3 regions of the Mesorhizobium sp. P2_E9 genome follow, and region 1 is predicted to be linked to each of the others. Evidence: predicted binding sites of a transcription regulator. Region 1 holds the regulator's gene; each other region holds the start of a gene.
What was found. The regulator LexA, encoded in region 1, represses DNA repair genes until DNA is damaged. The targets are predictions, from matches to a motif close to TGTTCNNNNTGTGTTCNG.

Region 1 (7,435 bases):
TGGCCGACGACAGGCAGAAGGAGTATGTGCGCGACGGCTGGAACCTCACCGGCGACACATTTACCCAGGACGAGGACGGCTTCTTCCATTTCGCCGCACGCTCCGACGACATGATCGTCAGCGCCGGCTACAACATTGCCGGGCCAGAGGTCGAGGCAGCGCTGCTGTCGCATCCCGATGTCGCCGAATGCGCGGTCATCGGCGCCGAGGATGGCGAACGCGGCCAGATCGTCGAGGCGCATGTCGTGCTTGTGCAGGGCGTGGCACCGGATGCGCTGACCGTCAAGCGCCTGCAGGACCACGTCAAGGCGACGATCGCGCCCTACAAATATCCGCGCTCGGTCAAATTCATCGCCGCTTTGCCCAAGACCCAGACCGGCAAGATCCAGCGCTTCCGGTTGCGCACGGAGAAAATCAATTGAGCGAGCCCTACGATCCGGCGTCCGAAGGCGCACAGATGTCGTTCAAGGAACGCATGTCCTACAGCGACTATCTGCACCTGGAAAAAGTCCTGGAGGCTCAGACGCCGCTATCGTCGGCGCATGACGAGATGCTGTTCATCATCCAGCACCAGACCTCGGAACTCTGGATGAAGCTCGCTTTGCATGAGATCGGCGCTGCCATCCGCTCCATCCGCGCCGATCAGCTCGAGCCGAGCTTCAAGATGCTGTCACGCGTCGCCCGCATCTTCGAGCAGCTCAACAACGCCTGGGACGTGCTGCGCACGATGACACCAAGCGAATACACCGAGTTCCGCGATGCGCTCGGCCAGTCCTCGGGCTTCCAGTCCTGGCAGTACCGCGCCATCGAGTTCATGGCCGGCAACCGCAACCTCGCAATGCTCGGGCCGCACAAGCATCGGCCGGACCTGAGCGGCAAGCTGGAGGCGATCCTGGCGGAACCGTCGCTTTACGATGAAGCACTGCTGCTTTTGGCACGCAACGGGTTCGACATCGGTGCCGATGCCAGGCGCACGGACTGGCGTGAGACGCGCACAGAGAATGAAGAGGTCCTGGTCGCCTGGCAGACCATTTATCGCGACCCGCAGCGCTACTGGATGTTCTACGAGCTGGCCGAAAAGCTGGTCGATTTCGAGGACTATTTCCGCCGCTGGCGCTTCAACCACGTCACCACGGTCGAACGCATCATCGGCCTGAAGCGCGGTACCGGCGGCACGTCAGGCGCGTCCTATCTGAAGAAGATGCTCGAGGTCGTGCTGTTTCCCGAACTGTGGACGGTTCGCACCCGGCTATAGTTTTCTCAGGTCACCGCCGTCTTGACGGCGAAGCGGGCGTCCTGCCAGGCGCCGGTGCGCAGGATATCCTCCAGCACCTCGACCGCATGCCAGACGTCCCTGTAGCCGACATAAAGCGGCGTGAAGCCGAAGCGGATGGTCGACGGCGCGCGGAAATCGCCGATCACGCCGCGCTCGATCAAGGCCCGCATCACCTGGTAGCCATGCGGGTGCAGGAACGACACCTGGCTGCCGCGCGCATTGCCGTCGCGCGGGCTTTCGAGTTCGAGACCGTAGGCGCCGCATCTGGTTTCGACGAGCTGGATGAACAGGTCGGTCAAGGCGATGCTCTTCTTGCGCACCTCTGCCATGTCGACATCGTCCCAGATATCCAGCGCGCCCTTCAGCGCTCGCATCGACAACATCGGCTGGGTTCCACACAGGAACCTGCGGATACCGACGCCGGCAGCAAAACCCTGTTCGAAAGCGAACGGCCGCGCATGGCCCCACCAGCCGCTCAGCGGCTGATGGACATCGTCGTGATGGCGTGTAGCGGCATAGACGAAGGCGGGCGCGCCCGGGCCGCCATTGAGATATTTGTAGGTGCAGCCGATGGCGAAATCGGCATTGGCGCTGTCGAGCTCGACCGGCAAGGCGCCGGCCGTGTGGCAGAGATCCCAGACGATCAGCGCGCCAGCCTGATGGGCCTTGCGCGTCAGCGCGGCCATGTCACGCAACTGTCCGGATTTGTAATTGACGTGGTTGACCAGGATGACCGCGACGCGCTCGTCGATCAGCTCTTCTATGGTTGATGCATCGACGCCTTCGAGCCGCAGCACCGTGCCCGGCCGCGTCGAGGCCACGCCTTCGGCCATATAGAGATCGGTTGGAAAGCTGTCGCCCTCGGCAACGATGACCGAGCGGTCCGGCCGCATGTTGAGTGCGGCGTGCAGCACCTTGTAGATGTTGATCGAGGTCGTATCGCAGACCACCGTCTGGCCGACCTCAGCGCCGATCAGACGGCCGAGCTGGTCGCCAAGCGCGACCGGCATATCGAACCAGCCGGCGGTGTTCCAGGCGCGGATCAGGTCCTGCGCCCACTCCTGCGTCGCCGCCTTCTGCAGCTCATTGAAGACGGTGGGTGCCGCGGCGCCCAGCGAATTGCCGTCGAGATAGATCACACCTTCCGGTAGAACGAACCGGTCGCGCATGGCGCGCAGCGGATCCGCTGCATCCATGGCTTCGACTGCTGCGAGATCAAGCGTTGCATTCATGATCGATTGTCCTTCGCGCAGAGGCGCGCCCAGATGAACACGTCAGGTGAAATCGGCTGGCCGATCATGGGCAGTCGGCCAGACCCTGTCAAACATTATATATAATTTACGCCATGGAAGGCTTTCATATATAATCGTTTGGGGTGGCAGCCTAAGGATGGGACAACGATGCCGGATGAAGGACTCTCGAAGACGGAAGCGGCCTACAGGCTGCTGCGTCGCGATATCCTCACGACCCGTCTGCGGCCCGGCGCGCCGCTCAAGCTCAGTACGCTGCGCAACAGCTATGGCATTGGCTGGACACCGTTGCGCGAAGCGCTGTCGCGACTGGAGGCGGAGCGCCTGGTGACTTCCATCAGCAATCGTGGCTTTGCCGTCGCTCCGGTTTCGCGCATCGAATTGGAAGACCTGTCGCGCGCCAGGTGTGTCGTCGACCTGCCACTGCTCCAGGAATCGATCGAGAAAGGTGGCCACGATTGGGAAAACGCCGTCGTCGCCGCGCATTACCGGCTGTCGCGTTGCAAGACCGCGGTCGACGATCCATCCGACGCTGTGGTCGACGAATGGGATGAAAAGCACGAGGCTTTCCACGCCGCCCTGCTCAGCGGGGCAGCATCACCCTGGCTGCTGACCTTCCATTCCACGATCGCGGATCAGTTGCGTCGCCATCACCGTTTTCTCGGTCTAGCGCCAACGCTGCGGGCGGCCGCCGGCCTGCAGCATGGTTACGAGGAAGCCGTGGAAGCGCTGCGCCAGGCGGTCGCAATCGAACACCACACCGCGCTCATGGAAGCGGCGCTCGATCGCGACGTCGAGCGCGCGAAAACCCTGATGATCGCCCACATTGGTTATACGCTGCATGTCTATGTCCATGCCGGCGACGGCAGCATAAACAAGCGGTAGCGCAACGAGGACCATGGACCAAAGCCAGTATGGCAATTTCTCGGTCAAGTTGGCGTTTTGGCTTCGTTTCGTTCACGGCAGGTCAATGATCGGTGAAAGGGCGAAAAACCTCTCATCGAGCCGTATCGGCAACTGATGCCAGACCTCGGAACAGGATAGGCCACAGGCCATTAACCAAAACAATTTCAAAGCCAACGGGCGCACTGCGGCGGCAGGCAGACGTCGGACACGGCCCGCTGCCAGGCGCCAAATAATTTCAGACGTCTTAACAAATTCACTAAACTTTAAACGGTTGCAGAACACAACTGGAACAGATAGTGTTTGTTCTGGGTTTGTTTTTCGATTCTGGTTCAGACCTTTTGTTCAAGCCTTGGGGGCTGCCATGCTAACGCGTAAGCAACATGAACTCTTGATGTTCATTCATGAACGGTTGAAGGAAAGCGGCATTCCGCCCTCCTTCGACGAGATGAAGGAAGCGCTCGATCTCGCCTCCAAGTCAGGGATCCATCGCCTGATCACGGCGCTGGAGGAACGCGGTTTCATCCGCCGGCTACCCAACCGGGCACGCGCGCTGGAAGTGCTGCGGCTGCCGGATTCGATAGCGCCCGGCCTCAACGCGGCAAAGAAATTCTCGCCAAGCGTCATCCAGGGCAGCCTCGGTCAGGGCGGCCTTGGCCGTCAGATCAAGCCGGCATCGTCGCGCTTGCCCGCGGCCGGCAATGACGACGACGTGGTTTCCGCCGTGTCGATCCCAGTGATGGGGCGTATCGCCGCCGGTGTGCCGATCGATGCCATCCAGCATCAGACGCATTCGATCTCGGTGCCGCCGGACATGATCATGGGTGGTGAGCACTATGCGCTGGAGGTCAAGGGCGACTCGATGATCGAGGCCGGCATCTTCGATGGCGATACCGTCATCATCCGCAACGCCGATACCGCCCAGCCTGGCGAGATCATCGTGGCGCTCGTGGATGAAGAGGAAGCGACGCTGAAGCGGTTTCGCCGAAAGGGTGCCTCGATCGCGCTCGAAGCCGCCAATCCGGCCTATGAGACGCGTATCTTCGGCCCCGACAGGGTCAAGGTACAAGGCAAGCTCGTCGGGCTGATCCGGCGCTACTGACCAGGAACGGCAGCTGGCTTTTCGGGTTTGCGCCAGGGCGCCAGCCCCCTCGCCTCACGTGAAAATTTTCGCTGCGCATGCCAGGGCCGATACGGCCCGTCCACCGCGAAGCTGACGATTGGCGGACCGGTCGCTGATTGACGGTCGAAGAAGACGGCAGCACTGCCCTTGCGGGCGAGCTGCCGTTTGGTGACGACGAGAACCAGCGGATTGTGGCAGGCGTCATAGCCCGTTGCGTCATTGACGACGATCAAATCGGCGAAACCGCAGGCCTTCCAGGTGTCCTTGCGGTCTTCGACATGCGCGATGATCGCGCCGGACGGGTGCCGGGCGAGACAGACGCCGTCCGTGCAATAGAACGGCGCTCCCGGTGGCAGATTGACGGCATCGGCAATGTCGAATTGGCCCTCCGCCTTGTTGAACATCTCCGGCACGACGATGGTTTCGGATGTCAGCGCGCGTTTCCAATTGTCGACGGTGAATTCATTCGGACGCGCCCGGCTGACCGCGAGTTCGCCGCCACCGATCGGCAGCGCGACCAGCCGCGCATCTTCGGAGATCAAGACATCCGGCGTTCGCGTATCCGACACCGTCAACAGGCCGGCAAGTACGAATGGCAGTGCTGCGAGCCGCAGCCAGGTCGTCGCCATCGTCGCGATGACCAGGGCGATGGTCACCAGCAAGACGGATTGCTGCGAGATCAGCCCGACCGCATCGACCGGAGAGCGTTCCGATATCCACGCCGATATCGCGATCATCGCCGTCAGGCCTTTGCCCATCAGGTAAAGGGATGGCGCATCCAATCCGAACGGCATCAGCAACGCGCTGGCAACGGCCAGGAACATCACGACTGACACGATCGGCATGACAGCCAGATTGGCGAACAGGCTGAGCGGCGACACCCGCTGGAAATGCCAGATGGCAAACAGCGCCGTGGCGCAGCCGGCAATGATGGAGGTCATGGCCAAGCCGCCAGCCGCCAGCAGGAATTTCCGCGTGAGAAAGCTTGGCAGGGACCGCTTTGGCGGTGGCGGTCTTGCCTTTCCCGCACGATGATCCGCCCAGCCGGCATAGGCGCCAACCAATGCCGCGGTCGCGGCAAACGACATCTGGAAGCTCGGGCCGACGACCTCATGCGGCGACACCACGATGACGGCGATCGCCGAGATCGCCAGATTGCGCATGGTCAGCGCCGCGCGATCGAACAGGACGGCAATCAGCATCACCGCCAGCATGATGAAGCTGCGCTCGGCGGCAACGACGACGCCGGAAATGACGAGATAGGCGGCGATCGAGACCAGCGCTGCGGCAGCAGCGTATTTCTTCACCGGACGCCGCGCTGAAAAATCCGGAAACAGCGCGAAGGCGCCGCGCAGCAGACCCATAATGGTGCCGGCGACAAGCGCCATATGCAGTCCGGAAATAGAGATGATGTGATAGATGCCGGTGCGCCGCATCGCTTCGTTGATTTCGTCGGGAATGCCTGCGCGGACACCAACGATCAGCGCTGCCGCGATCTCGCCTTCAGCACCGCCGACCGTGGCCCTGATATGGTCGGCGATCGCTTCGCGGGCATTTTCTATCCCGGAGAAAAGCCGGGCCGAGAGCGGCATCTCGTCGTCGGCGGCGGAGACAAGCTTTGGATTGCCGAGAAAGAAGCCGCTGCCGCCGATGCCGGCGAAATAGCTGTCGAAGGAGAAATCATAGCTGTCCGGCCGCACCGGGCCGGTCGGCGGCAACAGTTTGGCGTAGCCGGTGACCAGGGAGCCGGCAGTCATTTCCGCCGGGATATTGCGCGCCGAAAGCCGGACCCTTTCCGGCGCATAGCGCAGTTTCGGCCGCGCGGTGGATGTCACGTCTATGGTCAGCCGGGTGCGGCCGGTCTCCATCTGCTCCAGCGAGACGACGCGGCCGGTCAGTTGTGTCGATATTTCCGAACCCAGCATCTGGGTACCCGCCCGCCATGTCTCGACCTTGGCGGCAAGCAGGCCAAGCGCGCACAACAATGCCGCCATGAAGCCCAGATGGGTTTTCGGCCAGGAGCGCGAAGCAAGCGCGCAGATCGCCATCAGCACGACGACCGCGACAGGCCTTGCAAAATCAGGCTCCACTGCCAGCGAATAATAGCCGATCGCTCCAGCGGCCAGACAGACCGGCACCAGCAGGAAGGCGATGCCCCGATCAAGTTCCAGCTCCGCCGCGATAGCCACGCTGTGGCGCAGACGAGGCAGTGAAATCCGGCCCAGTTGCCGGCGCACACGCACGATCCGGCCTGTCTCGGTGGACGGAATTGGCGCTGGACCATTCGCCGGCAACGCTGGCTTACTGGAGCCCGGCACAAGGGGCGACAGTGGCGATGGGGTCGTCAGAGGCGTCGCAAACAGAGACCGTTCGCTGACGCCGACAACAGCGTCCTCGCCTTGATCCGAGCCCCAGCCTCGTCCAGCCATCGGGTCTGCCCCCTAGACCTCCTATGCTACATGAACGCGCAAAGCGCTAAAGTCCGCGCGACCATGCCTAATTTCTGCGCGTGGTCCGGGAAGGCGAGTTACCGCTTCTCGACCATTCAGCCTACTGACGGCATTCATTGCCTGCGAAGCGGTATGATCTGACGATCCCGCCGGAGATACGCCAATCTATCGTGCACCACATTGTATAGACACTGGGCGCGATGCCGCCAGAAGAGCTCGTATAGATCGTGTTCCCGATGACGGTCGAAGTATAGGATGGCGCCACCCCACTGGTCGAACCGACCATCTTGTGACGATATGACAGATATTTATCCTTGCCGACCGAATAGGTGGCGTCCGGTACGCCGAACGAACTGATGAACTCGCTTTCCGGCGCGCCTATCCAGGTCTTCAGAGTTTGTTCAAACCGCTCCGTCGTCGCGGTTTGACACCC
Region 2 (7,435 bases), on a different contig from region 1:
AATAGCCGCCCTTACGCGGCAATGGTAATTAGGCCGTACGCGGCATTGACGGGGTTAGAACGTGGCAGCTGACAAGGTCGATCCGATCCACCAGTTCCATATCATCAAGCTGGTTCCGATTAACATCGGCGGCTACGACCTGTCCTTCACAAATTCGGCACTGTTCATGGTCGCGACCGTGGTTGTCGCGGCTGCGTTCCTGTTCCTGACGACGTCGAGCCGCAGCCTGGTTCCCGGCCGGCTGCAGTCGATCTCCGAAATGGCCTACGAATTCGTCGGCAACATGTTGCGCGATGCCGCCGGCACGCAGGGCATGAAGTTCTTCCCGTTCGTGTTCTCGCTGTTCATGTTCGTGCTGGTCGCCAACCTGCTCGGCCTGTTCCCCTATTTCTTCACCATCACCAGCCACATCATCGTCACCTTCGGCCTCGCCGCCCTGGTGATCGGAACCGTGGTGGTCTATGGCTTCATGAAGCACGGTCTCGGTTTCCTGAAGCTGTTCGTGCCGCATGGCGTGCCGGTGTTCCTGCTGCCGCTGGTGGTGCTGATCGAAGTCATCTCCTTCGTGTCGCGCCCGGTCAGCCTCTCGGTTCGTCTGTTCGCCAACATGCTTGCCGGCCACATTACGCTGAAGGTGTTCTCGGGCTTCGTCGTCAGCCTCTCCGCGCTCGGCGCGGTCGGTGTCGCGGGCTCGATCCTGCCGCTGGCGATGGCGGTGGCGCTGACGGCGCTTGAATTGCTGGTCGCCTTCCTGCAGGCCTACGTCTTCGCGGTGTTGACCTGCATGTATCTCAACGACGCCCTGCATCCCGGGCACTAGGCCTAAGAGTTTCCGGCCCAAGAGTTTTCCAACATTGGCGCCGGATGGAATACCAACGGAATTTTCAGATCCAAAGGAGTTGAACAAATGGACGCAGAAGCAGCAAAGTACATCGGCGCCGGCATCGCTTGCCTGGGCATGGGTGGCGCGGGCATTGGCCTGGGCAACATCTTCGGCAGCTACCTCTCGGGCGCGCTGCGCAACCCGTCGGCTGCTGACGGCCAGTTCGGCCGCCTGATCTTTGGCTTCGCCGTGACCGAAGCTCTGGGCATCTTCTCGCTTCTCATCGCGCTGCTGGCCCTGTTCGGCTGAGCTTTGGGAAGATTGGACAGGCCGGCCGCGCAAGCGGCGGGCCTGATATCTGGGGATAGTCCATGTTCGTGACATCTGCCTTCGCGCAAGAGTCCGCGCCTGCCGCCGATACCAGCCATGCCGCGACCGGAGGCGACACGCACTCCGCCACCGGCGTGCCTGCGGAGGCGCACGGCACGTTTCCGCCATTCGATCCTGCGACGTATCCGTCGCAGCTTCTGTGGCTGGCGATCACTTTCGGGCTGTTCTACCTCTTCCTGAAGCGGGTCGTGATGCCGCGCGTTGGCGGCATCATCGATGTCCGCAACGATCGCATCAGCCAGGATCTCGATCAGGCGAGCAAGCTGAAGGGCGAGGCCGACGCCGCCGTTGCTGCTTACGAGCAGGAACTGGCGGAAGCCAAGAAGAACGCTAATTCGATCGGCCAGCAGGCCGCCGATGCTGCCAAGACGGAAGCTGAGACCGCTCGCAAGAAGGTCGAAGCCGCACTCGACGAGAAGCTTGGCGAGGCCGAGGCACGCATTGCTTCCATCAAGGCCAACGCCATGAAGGAAGTCGGTGGCATTGCCGAGGGCGCTGCTTCGGAAATCGTCGAGGCATTGGTCGGCGGCGGCAAGGCCAGCAAGGCCGAGATCGCGGCCGCGGTCAAATCCGTGGCCCGGTGAGGAGCGCATTATGGACGCCACATCTCTCGCAACGCTCTGGGCCACGATTGCCCTGATCATCTTCCTGGGCGTCGCCATCTACATCAAGGTGCCTGGCATGATCGCCAAGGCACTCGACGCCCGCGCCGCCAGGATCAGCAGTGAGCTCGAAGAAGCCCGCAAGCTGCGTGACGAGGCCCGGCAACTGCTCGGCCAGTACAAGAAGAAGCGCAAGGAAGCCGAGCAGGAGGCTGCCGACATCGTCGCGGCCGCCAAGCGCGAAGCCGAAATGCTCGCCGCCGATGCGCATAAGAAGTCCGAGGACTATGTCGCCCGGCGCACCGCGCTTGCCGAACAGAAGATCGGTCAGGCTGAGCGTGACGCGGTCGCCGAAGTCCGTGCTAGCGCCGTCGACATCGCCGTCGAGGCCGCCCGCGCATTGCTGGCCGCCAAGGTCGACGTCAAGGCCGGAGCCGACCTGTTCAAGGCATCGCTCGCGGATGTGAAGGCGAAGCTCAACTGAGCTACAACATTTGAAAATCAAAAAGCCGCCCGGGCAACCTGGCGGCTTTTTTGTTGGGGCGCTGAAGCCGCCAAGCTCCGAGAGATAACGATGGCGCTCAGTCCAGCCCGGCCAAGCCCTCTTCCTCAACCACCTCAGCCCCGCCAAGCCTGAATGGCGCAAACGATACGCGGTGCAGTCGTGCCACCGGGCCATGCGCCTCGATCGCCGTGCGGTGGCGGGCCGTGGCGTAGCCCATATGGACCTCGAAACCGTAGCGGTCGTGGTGGTTGCCGCAGCCGCACATCATGCGGTCGCGCATCACCTTGGCGACGATCGAGGCGGCAGCGATCGACTGCGAGCGCTGGTCGCCCTTGATCAGCGCGCGCCCGTCGCACGGCAGTCCCGGCGGCACGTCGCGTCCGTCGGCAAGCGCGAGCTTCGGCCGAACCGACAGTCCGACCAAAGCGCGGCGCATCGCCTCGAGGCTCGCCTTCAGGATGTTGCTGCCGTCTATGCCCTCGGCGCTGATCGAGGCCATCGAAACCGCCTGTGCGGAGCCCAGAATGCGCAGGAACAGCGCCTCGCGCTGCAAATGGCTGAGACGTTTGGAATCGTCGAGGCCTTCGGGGATGTTGGCGGGGTCGAGCACAACAGCTGCGGCGACCACCGGCCCGGCCAGCGGGCCGCGGCCAGCCTCGTCCATCCCAGCGACCGGCCACAGCCCGTCGGCCATCGCCTTCGTCTCGAAGGAGAAATCGGGTTTCTCGACGATTTCGAAGAGAAGCGGAGAATCGGAACGCGCGCGAGCCATGTTGCGGCGAGGTTCGCATCGGCTCCGATTCTCCGCAAGTCCCTCCGGGTCGGGTGGGGCGCCGGACCGGGAGGGCACCGTCTGCAGGCCGGGGCAGGCCGGACGGGATTTCTTGCCGTGGCAGGTCAAACCGCCACGGCGAATTTTCAGAGCAGCATCAGCTGTTCCTGGTCTTTTCCAGCCGCGACGAACTGGTCGGTGCGCAGCGTGCGCCGTTCGGCATTGAGGCCGAGCCGCTTGGCGGTGATCTCGAAGCGCCGGCCGATCTGCCAGGCGTAGGGTCCGGCGCCCTTCATGCGCTTGCCCCATTCCGAATCGTAATCCTTGCCGTCGCGCATCGAGCGGATCAGCGACATGACGTGGCGATAGCGGTCGGGATAGTGGCGCAGCAGCCAGTCCTTGAAGATCGGGCTGACCTCCAGAGGCAGGCGCAGCACGACATAACCCGCCTCGCGTGCGCCGGCCGCATGCGCCGAATCGAGGATCCGTTCCATTTCCTGGTCGGTGAGGCCGGGGATGATCGGCGCCACCATGACCGAAGCCGGGATGCCGGCATCCGAGAGCTGCCGGATCGCCTCCAGCCGCTTGGTCGGTGTCGACGCACGGGGCTCCATGGTGCGCGCCAGCATGCGGTCCATCGTCGTCACCGACAGCGCCACCTTGGCCAGCCCACGCTCGGCCATGCGCGACAATATGTCGATGTCGCGCGTCACCAGGGCGGACTTGGTGACGATGCCGACCGGATGGCCACGCGCTTCCAGCACTTCGAGGATCTCGCGCATGATCCGGTATTGTTTCTCGATCGGTTGGTAGGGATCGGTGTTGGTGCCGATGGCGATGGTGCGCGGCTGGTAGCCGTCCTTCGACAGCTCCTTGTCGAGCAGCCGCGCCGCATCCGGCTTGGCGAACAGCTTGGATTCGAAATCCAGGCCCGGCGACAGGCCCATGAAGGCGTGCGTCGGCCGCGCGAAGCAATAGACGCAGCCGTGTTCGCAGCCGCGATAGGGGTTGATCGACCGGTCGAAGGAGATGTCGGGCGATTCGTTGCGGGTGATGATGGTGCGCGGCTTTTCCACCTGCACCTCGGTCTTGAACGGCGGCAGCTCTTCCAGCGAACTCCAGCCGTCGTCGAAGACATGCCGGCTGACAGGTTCGAACCTGCCGGACGGATTGATGCCCGCCGACCGGCCGCGATTGCGGTCCGGACGGATGCGCATGCCACTCTGCTCGATCATCGCATTGGCCATCTCGGCGCGTCCTGCTCCGAAGGCTGCAATGTCGGCGCGCACGATCGGTTCCATCTTGGCCCGCTCCCAGGGACTGTCCATGTTGTGTCGAATCGCTCTGCTCATGAAATTATTCCTATTTTGCCGATGAGAACAAAGCAAGAACTTTTTATGCTGCGCCGCAAAAACTGGCGCTGTGCGCGGCTTTCCGCTATTCGGCTAAACATGCTCAGTGTTCTCATCGAAACACGCAATGACGAGGAGGCTCTCGCCCGTACGCTCGCCTCGCTGATTGGCGGCGCGGTGGAGGGCGTGGTGCGCGAGGTCGTCGTCTGTGATGCCGGTTCCACCGACCAGACGCATCATGTCGCCGAGCATGCCGGCTGCCACTATGTGGCAAGCGGCGGTATCGCCGCCGGCATAAGGCAGGCCAAGGGTGACTGGCTGCTGCTGCTGGAGCCGGGCGCGCGGCTGGTGGAAGGCTGGATTGAAGCGGTCGTCGTCCACACGGGCAGGCAAACCATGGCGGCGCGATTCTCTCGGGCGCGCGGCAGCCGCACGCCGTTCCTAGCTCGGGTCTTTTCAGGAAATCGTGCGCTCGCCGATGGGCTGGTGATCAGCAAACGGCAAGCCGCGTCCTTGTCGAAGAGCGCCGGCAGCGCCGAGGCGCTGGCGCGTGGCCTGGCGACAAAGAGGCTCGACGCCGAGATCTGGGTGGCGCCGCCGAAGCAGCAGCACCGCGCACCGAAGTGATTTTTTGCAACTGCTCTGTCCATTGTGCATTGCACAAAATCTGACGTGGGGTTAGCCTTCCTCTGAAGCGGGTGAATGGGTTTGGGTCATGCGAGTGGTGAACACCGATGCGGCATCGGGTGTCACGCTCATAGAAGAGGACCCGATGAACCTTTCAACCCCTGACAAATCCGGTGCTGCCAGTCTCGAGGCCATTGCGCGCAATGGCAGCCTGCTGCGGCGCATTGCCGTGCGCATTCCGACCTATCTCACGGACCTTCGCGAAAACCCTGCCTGGCTGCCGATGTTCATGCTGGCGCGCACCATGCCTGGGCGCCGCATGCACTGGCTCGGTGCAAAACGCGCCCGTTTGGCCGCCGATGCCGGGGATACGATGTTTACCGATGTCGAGCGGGCGGCGGTGGTCGATGCGCTGCGTTCCGACGGCCTGTTTTCAGGCCTGGTCCTGCCTTCGGAAATTCATCAGGAGATCGCGGATTTCGCGGGACGTACGCCTTGCTTCGGCAATTTCGACCGCCGTCTGGAGTTCATGCCGGGCGACCATGCGCAGGCCGAGAAACGCCTGGGCCGCTCGCTGCTCAGCGGGCATTATTTCGAGCGCATCCTCGACTGTCCGGCGGCACTCGCCATACAGCGCGATCCGCTGCTTCTCGACGTCGCCGCGCACTACCTCGGCGGCCAGGCGAAACTGATCACGACACGCGTCTGGTGGAGCTTTCCGACCGGCGAGGCCTCGGACGCCGACAAGAACCTCGCCTCGCTCGGCAAGTATCATTTCGACCTCGACGACTGGCGCATGCTGAAGTTCTTCTTCTACCTCAAGCCTGTCGACGCCGACACAGGTCCGCATGTCTATGTCAGGGGCAGCCATAACAGGCGCGCCATAAAGCATCAGCTCACCCTGCTGGTCGGTCATCCCGCCCAGGAGGTGCTGGACGTCTATGGCGAGCAGAGCCCGGTGACGCTGACTGGAGAGGCTGGCCTCGGCTTCGTCGAGGACCCGTTCGGGTTCCACATGGGCACCGTGCCGGCGCGCACGCCGCGGCTGATGATGGAAGTCGGCTTCGGTGTTTCGCGCCCCTCGCGCCGGCGCTTTCACGGCGAGCCGGTCATCCGCTGAGCGAGATCAGTCGAAACGCATCTCGACCGGCATCCAGCGAAGGCGGCGCCTGGCCTGGCGTTGCTCTCTGCTTTCCCTGTCGAAGTCGACAGGGATCGGTTCACGCTTGAACGCCCTTTGCTCATCCAGCGCGTTGATGGTGACGATTGCCCTCGCATCGTCCTCTCCGGCGATTACATCGTCTCCGGCGATTGCAGCGACATAGACGCCGCATTCCCCGCAGATCAGATAGTCGGCCGTCCTCAGCCCGAACCGGTATTTCCGCAATCGCTCGGCGTCCTTCACCAAAATGATCAGCCTGCCGTCCGGATCGGCGACGGCGCGCGAGCCGTGTTTGACACAGAACGCGCATTGGCAGGCACGGATTTCGATTTGCGAGGGATCGAACTCGGTTGAAAATCGAAGGCGTATGTTGCCGCAATGGCATCCGCCGGTATGCTCGGTCATCGCATCTTCCTTGTCGGGATCGGCTATTGCCCTTCCACGAGAAGGTACTTGCTCCGGCATCCGGTTTGGAATGGCGTTTGGAAGGCGCCGGTGCCGTTCCACCTGGCAAACGCGGCATGAAACCGGGGCTTTGCCTCGGCTCTTACGGATTCGACGTTCCGCGCCGCAGATGCTCGTCCAGGCGCGGCATGATCTCGACGAAATTGCAGGGCATATGGCGGTAATCGAGCTGCGCCTTGAGGATGCCGTCCCAGGCGTCCTTGCAGGCGCCGGGCGAGCCCGGCAGCACGAACACGAAGGTGGCGTTGACGACGCCGCCGGTCGCCCGGCTCTGGATCGTCGACGTGCCGATCTTGTCGTAGGAGATGCGGTGGAACACTTCCGAAAAGCCGTCCATGCGCTTTTCGAAGATCGGCTCCAGCGCCTCCGGCGTCACGTCACGCCCGGTGAAGCCGGTGCCGCCGGTGGTGATGACAACATCGATATCTTTGTCCCGCGACCACGCCAGCACCGTATCGCGGATCCTGTCGCGGTCATCGGTGACGATGTCGCGGGCGGCCAGGATGTGGCCGGCCTCGGTGATGCGGTCAGCCAGCGTCTGGCCGGATTTGTCATCGGCAAGGCTGCGCGTGTCGGATACGGTCAGCACCGCGATGCGCACCGGAATGAACGAACGGCTCTCGTCAAGTCTGGCCATTTCACTCAGCCTCCGATGACGTGCTGCGCGTCGCGGCGACGAACCAGTCGGGCTGGCGACCGCGGATCTCGGCTGCCGCGCGCTTGGCGACATTGCCAGT
Region 3 (7,435 bases), on a different contig from region 1:
GGCTTCCAAAGGCGAGAAATGGGATGCCTCGATCGTCGGCGAACCGACCAACCCGGATGCGCTCGGCGACATGATCAAGATCGGCCGCCGTGGCTCGATGTCCGGTTCGGTTACCGTCAATGGCCGCCAGGGCCATGCCGCCTATCCGCAGCTTGCCGACAATCCGGTGCGCGGCCTAATGGGCCTGGTCGACGCCTTGCTGCATCCCGTCTTTGACAAGGGCACGAAGGATTTCCAGCCGACCAATCTGGAGGTCACCTCCATCGATGTCGGCAACCCGGCCACCAATGTCATTCCGGCCAAGGCCACCGCGACCTTCAACATCCGCTTCAACGACACGTGGACGGCTGAGACCGTGCAGGCCGAAATCCACAACCGCCTCGACCAGGCGGCGAAGCGCAAGAAATACCGGCCGGGCAAGAAGACGCCGGTCGACTATGATCTCATCTGGCGCGACCGGCCAAGCCATGTCTTCCTGACCCGCGACGACAAGTTGGTCGACACGCTTGCAGGCTCGATCAAGGCGGCGGTCGGCAAGCAGCCGACGCTGTCGACCTCCGGCGGCACATCGGATGCGCGCTTCATCAAGGATTACTGCCCGGTGGTCGAGTTCGGCCTGGTCGGCAAGACCATGCACATGGTCGACGAGCGCGTCGCCATCGCCGATCTCGAAACGCTGACGCGGATCTACCAGCGCTTCATCGAAGACTGGTTCGGACAGGGCTGAGCAGCATGCTTACGGCGGACGAGACCCAAGCTTCGCTGACCGGCGCCTGGCGACTGATGCTCGGCAAGACCGACGGCCTGCGCCTGCTCGACCTTTCGGCCGACGGCTTCTGGAATTCCTTTTTCGCCATCGTCGTTGCCGCGCCGGCGCTGATCGTCGGCTGGGTCGGCATCGCCAACGAGATCGGCGATCCCGACGCCTTCGTCGGCCGTTTCGGCATGCTGATGCGCCTGGCGACGGTCGATATCGGTTCCTGGGTGCTGCCGCTGATCGCGCTCGCTCTGGTCGCGCCGCGCGCTGGCATTGGCGGGCGCTTCGTCCACTATGTCGTCGCCAGCAACTGGGCCTCGGCCATCACCGCTTGGCTGATGCTGCCTTCGGCGCTGATCAGGCTTTTCCTGTCCTCGGCGAGCCAGGTCTCAAGCCTTGTGTCGCTGCTGCTGTTTGCCCTGTCGATGGGGCTGACCTGGCGCATGACCAACGCCACGATCGGCAAGGGCCCGGCAGTCGGCACCGCCGTTTTCGCCGGCATGTTCATCGCTTCGTTATTGGTGCTGTTCGGGTTGCAGATGCTGCTTGGCATCACCGTCCCCGACGATATCGGGGCTCAGAGCCTTTCCGGACTGTCCCCGGGGTAAAACCTCCAAACTCTATTCGGATAGAGCCTTCGTCTCTATTCCGAATAAAGCCTCCGGACTTTATTCAGGGATAATCGACGCCAATGAGAAAAAGCCCGTCGGGCGGCGCCACCTGGCCGCAGGCGGCGCGGTCGCGTGCTTCGAGCGCCGCCTTGAGGTCGGCCTCGGTCCAGCCGCCATCGCCGACGCGCTTGAGCGAGCCGACCATGGAGCGCACCTGATTGTGCAGGAAAGAGCGCGCCGAAGCCCTCACTTCGATCAGGTCACCGTGCCGGCTCACATCGAGCCGCTCCAGCGTCCGGACCGGACTGTTGGCCTGGCACTGGGTCGAACGGAAGGTGGTGAAGTCATGCCGGCCAAGCAGGATCTTCGCCGCGTCATGCATGGCGCCGGCGTCGAGCCGCTTAGGCACCCACCACACCTTGCCCTTGTCCAGGGCCGCGGGCGCGCGGCGGTTGAGGATGCGGTAGAGATAGTGCCGGCCGGTGGCCGAGAAGCGCGCGTCGAAATCGTCCGGGACGATTGTCGCCTTGAGGATGGCGACATGCGCGCCGGCCGCCTGCAGATGGGCGTTGACGGCGTCGCGCACCTTGTCTTCGGGCCATGCCTTGGCAAGGTCGACATGCGCCACCTGGGCGGTCGCATGCACGCCGGCATCGGTGCGGCCGGCGGCGCGCAGCCGCACCGCCTCGCCGCAGAATTTCTCGATCGCCTGCTCGATCACCTGCTGCACCGAAGGCTGATCGGCCTGGTGCTGCCAGCCGGCAAACAGGCTGCCGTCATATTCGATGTCGAGGCGAAAACGCGGCATGCCGGGCGGCTATACGCTCTTGCCTAGGCGGCGAGAGCGGTGAAGGCCGAGGCGTAGACCAACTTGCCGGCCTCCGGAGCGTCGCCCCAGGTCAGCGCCTGCAGCGCCTCGCCTTGGTATTCGCTCTCGAACTTTTCGGCACGCGCATGGCTGTAGCCGAAACGGCCGTAATAGGCCGGGTCGCCCAGAACCACGGCCAGCGTCTCGCCGGCGTCCCTGAGACGGATATGCGCCTCGCGGATCAGTGCGCCGCCGATGCCGCTGCCATGGAACGAAGGTTCCACCGCCAGCGGCGCCAGCGCCACGGCCGCAAAGCTCTTGCCGCCGGTCTGGACGTACAGCCGCGAAAACAGGATGTGGCCGACGACCTGGCCGTCTTCTTCCGCCACCAGTTCGACGACGGCGTCGCCGCCGGTGACCAGCGCGTCGACCAGCCCGGCCTCCGCCTGCTGGCCGAAAGCGTGTTCCTCGACGAGGCGAATGGCCTCGCGATCCCGCGGCGTCGCCGCGCGTATCGACATCATGCTCATGAGAACTTCATTCCTTTTACGATCTTGGCTCCGCGCAGGAATTCCGACGCGGCGGCGGGCTTTCCGCCCGCACGTTGAACTTCGACCAGCCTGACCGCGCCTGCCCCGCAGGCGACCGTCAGCCGGTCATCGAGAATTCCTCCCGACTCGCCCAAATCGTCCGGAAGCGACAAGCCTTCGGACAGCGTCGAGCGAAGCAGTTTCAGCCGTTCCATCCGGCCGCCAATGTCAATTTCGGACCAGGCGCCGGGAAAGGGCGACAGGCCACGAAGGTGGTTGTGGACCTCGGCCGCAGGCCGCGTCCAGTCCACATGCGTCTCGGATTTATCGATTTTTCTGGCGTAAGTCACCCCTTCCGCCGCTTGCGCGGTAAATGTCAGGGTGTTTCTTTCCAGCCGCGCCAGCGCTTCCGCCATCAGGGCAGCACCGACACTCATCAACCGATCATGCAGATCGCCGGCTGTCATATCGGGTTCGATGGCGCATTTTTCAAGCAATCCCACCGGTCCGGTGTCCAGGCCCTCTTCCATGCGCATCACCATCATGCCGCTTTCCAGGTCTCCAGCCATGATGGCGCGCTGGATGGGGGCGGCACCGCGCCAGCGCGGCAAAAGCGACGCATGGCCGTTTATGCAGCCAAGCCGGGGGGCGTCGAGTATGGCCTTCGGCAGCAGCAAACCATAGGCGACGACCACGGCGATATCGGCCCGCAGGTCGCTGAAAGCGGCTTGCTCGGCTTCGCCCTTGAGGGATGTTGGCGTCCGCACCTCGATGCTCAGCCGTTGGGCCTCGCGCTGCACCGGTGACGGCGTCAGTTCCAGCCCGCGCCGGCCGGCGGCCCGCGGCGGCTGCGTATAGACGGCCGAAATCTCATGTCCGGCTTCGGCGATGGCGCGTAGCGTCGGCACCGAAAACTCCGGCGTGCCCATGAAGATGACGCGAAGGGGCATTTTCCCCTATCCCACCAGCTTGCCCGGCGCCTTGTCCTTGGCGAGCTTCTTGAATTTCTTCACCACCATGTCGCGCTTGAGCTTCGAGATGTGGTCGATGAACAGCACGCCGTTGAGATGGTCGATCTCATGCTGCAGGCAGGTCGCCATCAGGCCCTCGGCCTCCATCTCCTGCAGCTTGCCGTCGCGGTCGAGGTATTTCACGCGCACGGAAGCCGGGCGTTCGACCTCGGCGTAATAGTCGGGGATCGACAGGCAGCCTTCCTCGTAGACGGAGCGCGCCTCGGCGCTGCTCAGCACCTCCGGGTTGATGAAGACATGCGGCGCCGGCGTTTCGTCTTCCTTGGCGAGGTCGATCACCAGCATGCGCACGGGCTCGCCGATCTGGATTGCCGCCAGCCCGATGCCGGGCGCGTCATACATGGTCGCCAGCATGTCGTCGGCCAGTTTGCGCAAAGGTGCGTCGACGCGTTCCACCGGCTTGGAAAGCTGGCGCAGGATGGGATCGGGAAGGATGATGAGCGGCTTGATCGGCATGGCGTCCCACGTAAGACGTCCAGCGAAAAGCGTCAACCGGGGCATCTAAGCCGTGTTCTTGTTTTGATCTGTGCGATCAGGCCGAATCGGCTATGCTGTCCACATGAATGATCTGAGTAGCATCCTTTCGCAGCCTGTCGCCCGGCTTGGCGCCTCGACAATCACGCTCGGCCACGCGCTGGCCTTCGGCGCCTTGCTGTTTCTCGGCCTGTTCGTGGCGCTGGTCATCGCGTTGTGGCGGTCGGCCAAGGCGCGCGCTGTCGCTGCCGCGGAAGCCGCCGACCATGCCCGCGACGCGGAGGCACGGATGGCCGGCATATTGCAAAGCCAGGCCGAAATGCAGGGCCGCATGGGCGCCATCGCCGAAGTGTTTGGGGCGCGTCAGGCCGAGCTGACGCAGTCGATCGGCCAGCGGCTCGACGCCATGACCGGCCGGCTCGGCCAGACCATGACCGAGCAGACCAAGTCCACGCATGAGAGCCTGGCCAAACTGCAGGAGCGGCTGGCGATCATCGATGTCGCGCAAGGCAATATCCAGTCGCTCGCCGGCCAGGTCGTGCAGCTGCAGGCGATCCTTTCCAACAAGCAGACGCGCGGCGCCTTCGGCCAGTCGCGTATGGAGGCGATTGTCGCCGACGGCCTGCCGATGGGCGCATACGAATTCCAGGCGACACTGTCGAATGGCAGCCGGCCGGATTGCCTGGTGAAGATGCCGAACGGCGCGCCGTCGTTGGCCATCGACGCCAAGTTTCCGCTGGAAGCCTGGAATGCCATCCGCGCCGCCGATGGCGCCGACCTGCAGAAGGTCGCCTCGCAGGCCTTCCGCCGCGACATCGAGATCCATGTCCGCGATATCTCGGAAAAATATCTGATCCAGGGCGAGACGCAGGACACCGCCTTCATGTTCGTGCCGTCGGAATCGGTGTTCGCCGAGATCCACGAGAATTTCGAGGCGATCGTTCACAAGGCGCACCGCGCCCGCGTCGTCATCGTCTCGCCATCGCTGCTGATGCTGTCGATCCAGGTCATCCAGGCGATCCTCAAGGATGCCCGCATGCGCGAACAGGCGCATCTGATCCAGGGCGAGGTGATCCGGCTGATGGAGGATGTCGCGCGTGTCGACGAGCGCGTGCGCAAACTGCAGGTCCATTTCGGCCAGTCGGCCAAGGACATCGACGACATCCTCGTCTCGACATCGAAGGTGACCAAGCGCGGCCAGAAGATCGAGGCGCTGGAGTTCGGCGTGCAGCCCGATGGCGATGCCACCCCGGAGACACCGTCACGGGCACCGGCCAAACTTGACCCCAGCCCGCGCGTTGCCGATTCAAAGACCGGGCAGCTCAGGCTGCGGGTCGTCGAAGGCGACGACTGAACCCGTTTCGACGCGGTGCGTTTTAGGCCACAGCCACGATGACATGTGCCTGAATTTTGGCAGCGACCGCACCGCTGCCATGTCTGGCCGCAATCGCGGCCGCGGCATAGTCCGTTGCGGCGTCGAGTTTGCCCGGATCCCGGCCCTCGATTTCGGTGCGGAGCACGGTTCCCTGGCAATAAGCAACGGCCGGAATGCGCGGCGAGGGCGCACGGCTTTGTTCGGCTCTCGTCTCGATCGCTACGCCGGAGAAACCTGCCTCGTCAAGGTCGCTGCGGATCAATGCCGTATCGTGGTAGCCGTGCGGCGTGCGGGCCAGAAAGCGTGGCGGATCGTTCGGAAAAATCCTGGCCAGGGCATTGGTCACATCATCGGCAAACACATTCTCTTCGATGCGATCCCAAACATTGAACAGAAAATGGCCGCCGGGCTTCAGCACCCGCCTTGCTTCGCGGTAGGCGGAGGGGCGGCTGGGAAAGAACATCGCGCCGAACTGGCAGCAAACCAGATCGAAGGCCGCATCTTCAAATGGCAGCGCCATGGCATCGGCCTGGCGCCATTGGATGCGACTGTCGGGCGCTTGACGCGAAGCGGCGTAGTCGAGCATCGGCTGGTTGAGGTCGGTCACGACATAGCTTGCGTCGGGGGAGAGTTTTGGCGCCAAGGCGCGGGTGACGACCCCGGTGCCCGCGGCGACCTCCAGGATGGCGCTGGGCGATAAGGACGCGGCTCTGCGTGCAAGGTCTGCGGCGAACGGCTCGAAAATCAACGGCACCATATAGCGGTCGTAATTTTCCGGGATCGAGCCGGCAAACAACTTGTCCGTTTCCAACATCGCTATCACCCGCCCGTTTGATGGCGAGCCAGGCTAGCACATAATTGCTTGTCTGGGCGGCTTTCGACCGAGAGGCAGCTGCTACTGCTCTTCCACGATCCTGGTGGCCTCGAATTCAGGCAGCCAGTGCAGCGCCGAGCGATGCCAGTATTGCGTCTGCGGGACCAGTTCGTCGCGCTGACGCGCCGTGCCGACCCGGATGCCGTAAACCTTTGGCCCGTCGCCGACCGACGTCGCATAGAGATGCGAACCGCACTCGCCGCAAAAGCCCTGGGCGCGCTTGGCGCCACTGGCTCCGGTCTTGATATACACCTTGGGTGTGCCCTTGGTGATCCGGTAGTTCTCCTCCGGCACCCGCACCGAGACGCGAAAGGCCGTGCCCGTCAGTTGCTGGCAGTCCGTGCAATGACAGATCGAGGTCTTGGCCGGGTCGACTTCCGCTTCGTAGGTGATGGCGCCGCAATGGCACCCGCCATCGATCTTCATGGTTGCTCCTCCAAAAATCCACTGACTGATCTTAGCGGAGCAAGGCGCCGGAGCAACGGTGCACCTCTGGTCCAGGACTAGTTGGACGCGGCTTCGATCAGCTTTCGCCGCTGCTCCCAGGTGCCTGTGGTCTGCGGCTTGACGAACAGCCGCGTGATCTCCGGCATCTCCTGTTTCAACCGGGCCTCGATGCGCTCGACACAGGCTTCGATCTCCGGCGCCGTCAGATGGTCCTCGAACTCGATGCTCAAGCCGGCAACGATCTCTTGCGGTCCCATGTGGACGGTCAGCACGCCGTTCGCCCGCTGCACCGCCGGATCCTGCTGGGCGATCGCCAGCACCTTTTCCTGCACCTCGAGTGAAGCCGGCTCACCGATGAGCAAGCCCTTGCTTTCACGGGCCAGGAAAATCGCCGTCGCGCCGAGGATCAGCCCGATGCCGATCGAGGCGGCGCCATCGAGCTCCGGCATCTCCAGCAGTTCCGCCGCCAATATGCCGGCAAAGGCGACGATCAGGCCGAGAAGCGCCGCACTGTCCTCGAACAGCACG

Region 2: a site for LexA is predicted at 4,468-4,485, ahead of AC1D05_RS03355 (PA0069 family radical SAM protein). Genes of this name have one in related genera too.
Region 3: a site for LexA is predicted at 4,247-4,264, ahead of AC1D05_RS16485 (DNA recombination protein RmuC). Genes of this name have one in related genera too.

The regions. Positions count from the first base shown of each region.
Region 1 covers NZ_JBFUET010000004.1:362,696-370,130, reverse strand. Annotated here, with positions in the region: gene AC1D05_RS10160 (AMP-binding protein) at 1-422, shown strand, start outside; gene kynA (tryptophan 2,3-dioxygenase) at 419-1,255, shown strand; gene kynU (kynureninase) at 1,261-2,508, opposite strand; gene AC1D05_RS10145 (GntR family transcriptional regulator) at 2,677-3,411, shown strand; gene lexA (transcriptional repressor LexA) at 3,794-4,531, shown strand; gene AC1D05_RS10135 (ComEC/Rec2 family competence protein) at 4,525-6,981, opposite strand; gene AC1D05_RS10130 (hypothetical protein) at 7,103-7,435, opposite strand, start outside.
Region 2 covers NZ_JBFUET010000002.1:10,716-18,150, reverse strand. Annotated here, with positions in the region: gene AC1D05_RS03385 (AtpZ/AtpI family protein) at 1-5, shown strand, start outside; gene AC1D05_RS03380 (F0F1 ATP synthase subunit A) at 62-820, shown strand; gene AC1D05_RS03375 (F0F1 ATP synthase subunit C) at 908-1,132, shown strand; gene AC1D05_RS03370 (F0F1 ATP synthase subunit B) at 1,195-1,797, shown strand; gene AC1D05_RS03365 (F0F1 ATP synthase subunit B) at 1,808-2,299, shown strand; gene AC1D05_RS03360 (ribonuclease HII) at 2,397-3,092, opposite strand; gene AC1D05_RS03355 (PA0069 family radical SAM protein) at 3,239-4,393, opposite strand; gene AC1D05_RS03350 (glycosyltransferase) at 4,544-5,071, shown strand; gene AC1D05_RS03345 (hypothetical protein) at 5,217-6,191, shown strand; gene AC1D05_RS03340 (GFA family protein) at 6,198-6,638, opposite strand; gene moaB (molybdenum cofactor biosynthesis protein B) at 6,781-7,335, opposite strand; gene AC1D05_RS03330 (4-(cytidine 5'-diphospho)-2-C-methyl-D-erythritol kinase) at 7,337-7,435, opposite strand, start outside.
Region 3 covers NZ_JBFUET010000009.1:3,293-10,727, reverse strand. Annotated here, with positions in the region: gene dapE (succinyl-diaminopimelate desuccinylase) at 1-727, shown strand, start outside; gene AC1D05_RS16510 (transporter) at 733-1,365, shown strand; gene truA (tRNA pseudouridine(38-40) synthase TruA) at 1,430-2,176, opposite strand; gene AC1D05_RS16500 (GNAT family N-acetyltransferase) at 2,200-2,706, opposite strand; gene fmt (methionyl-tRNA formyltransferase) at 2,703-3,656, opposite strand; gene def (peptide deformylase) at 3,663-4,193, opposite strand; gene AC1D05_RS16485 (DNA recombination protein RmuC) at 4,297-5,565, shown strand; gene AC1D05_RS16480 (class I SAM-dependent methyltransferase) at 5,588-6,400, opposite strand; gene AC1D05_RS16475 (GFA family protein) at 6,482-6,886, opposite strand; gene AC1D05_RS16470 (cation diffusion facilitator family transporter) at 6,964-7,435, opposite strand, start outside.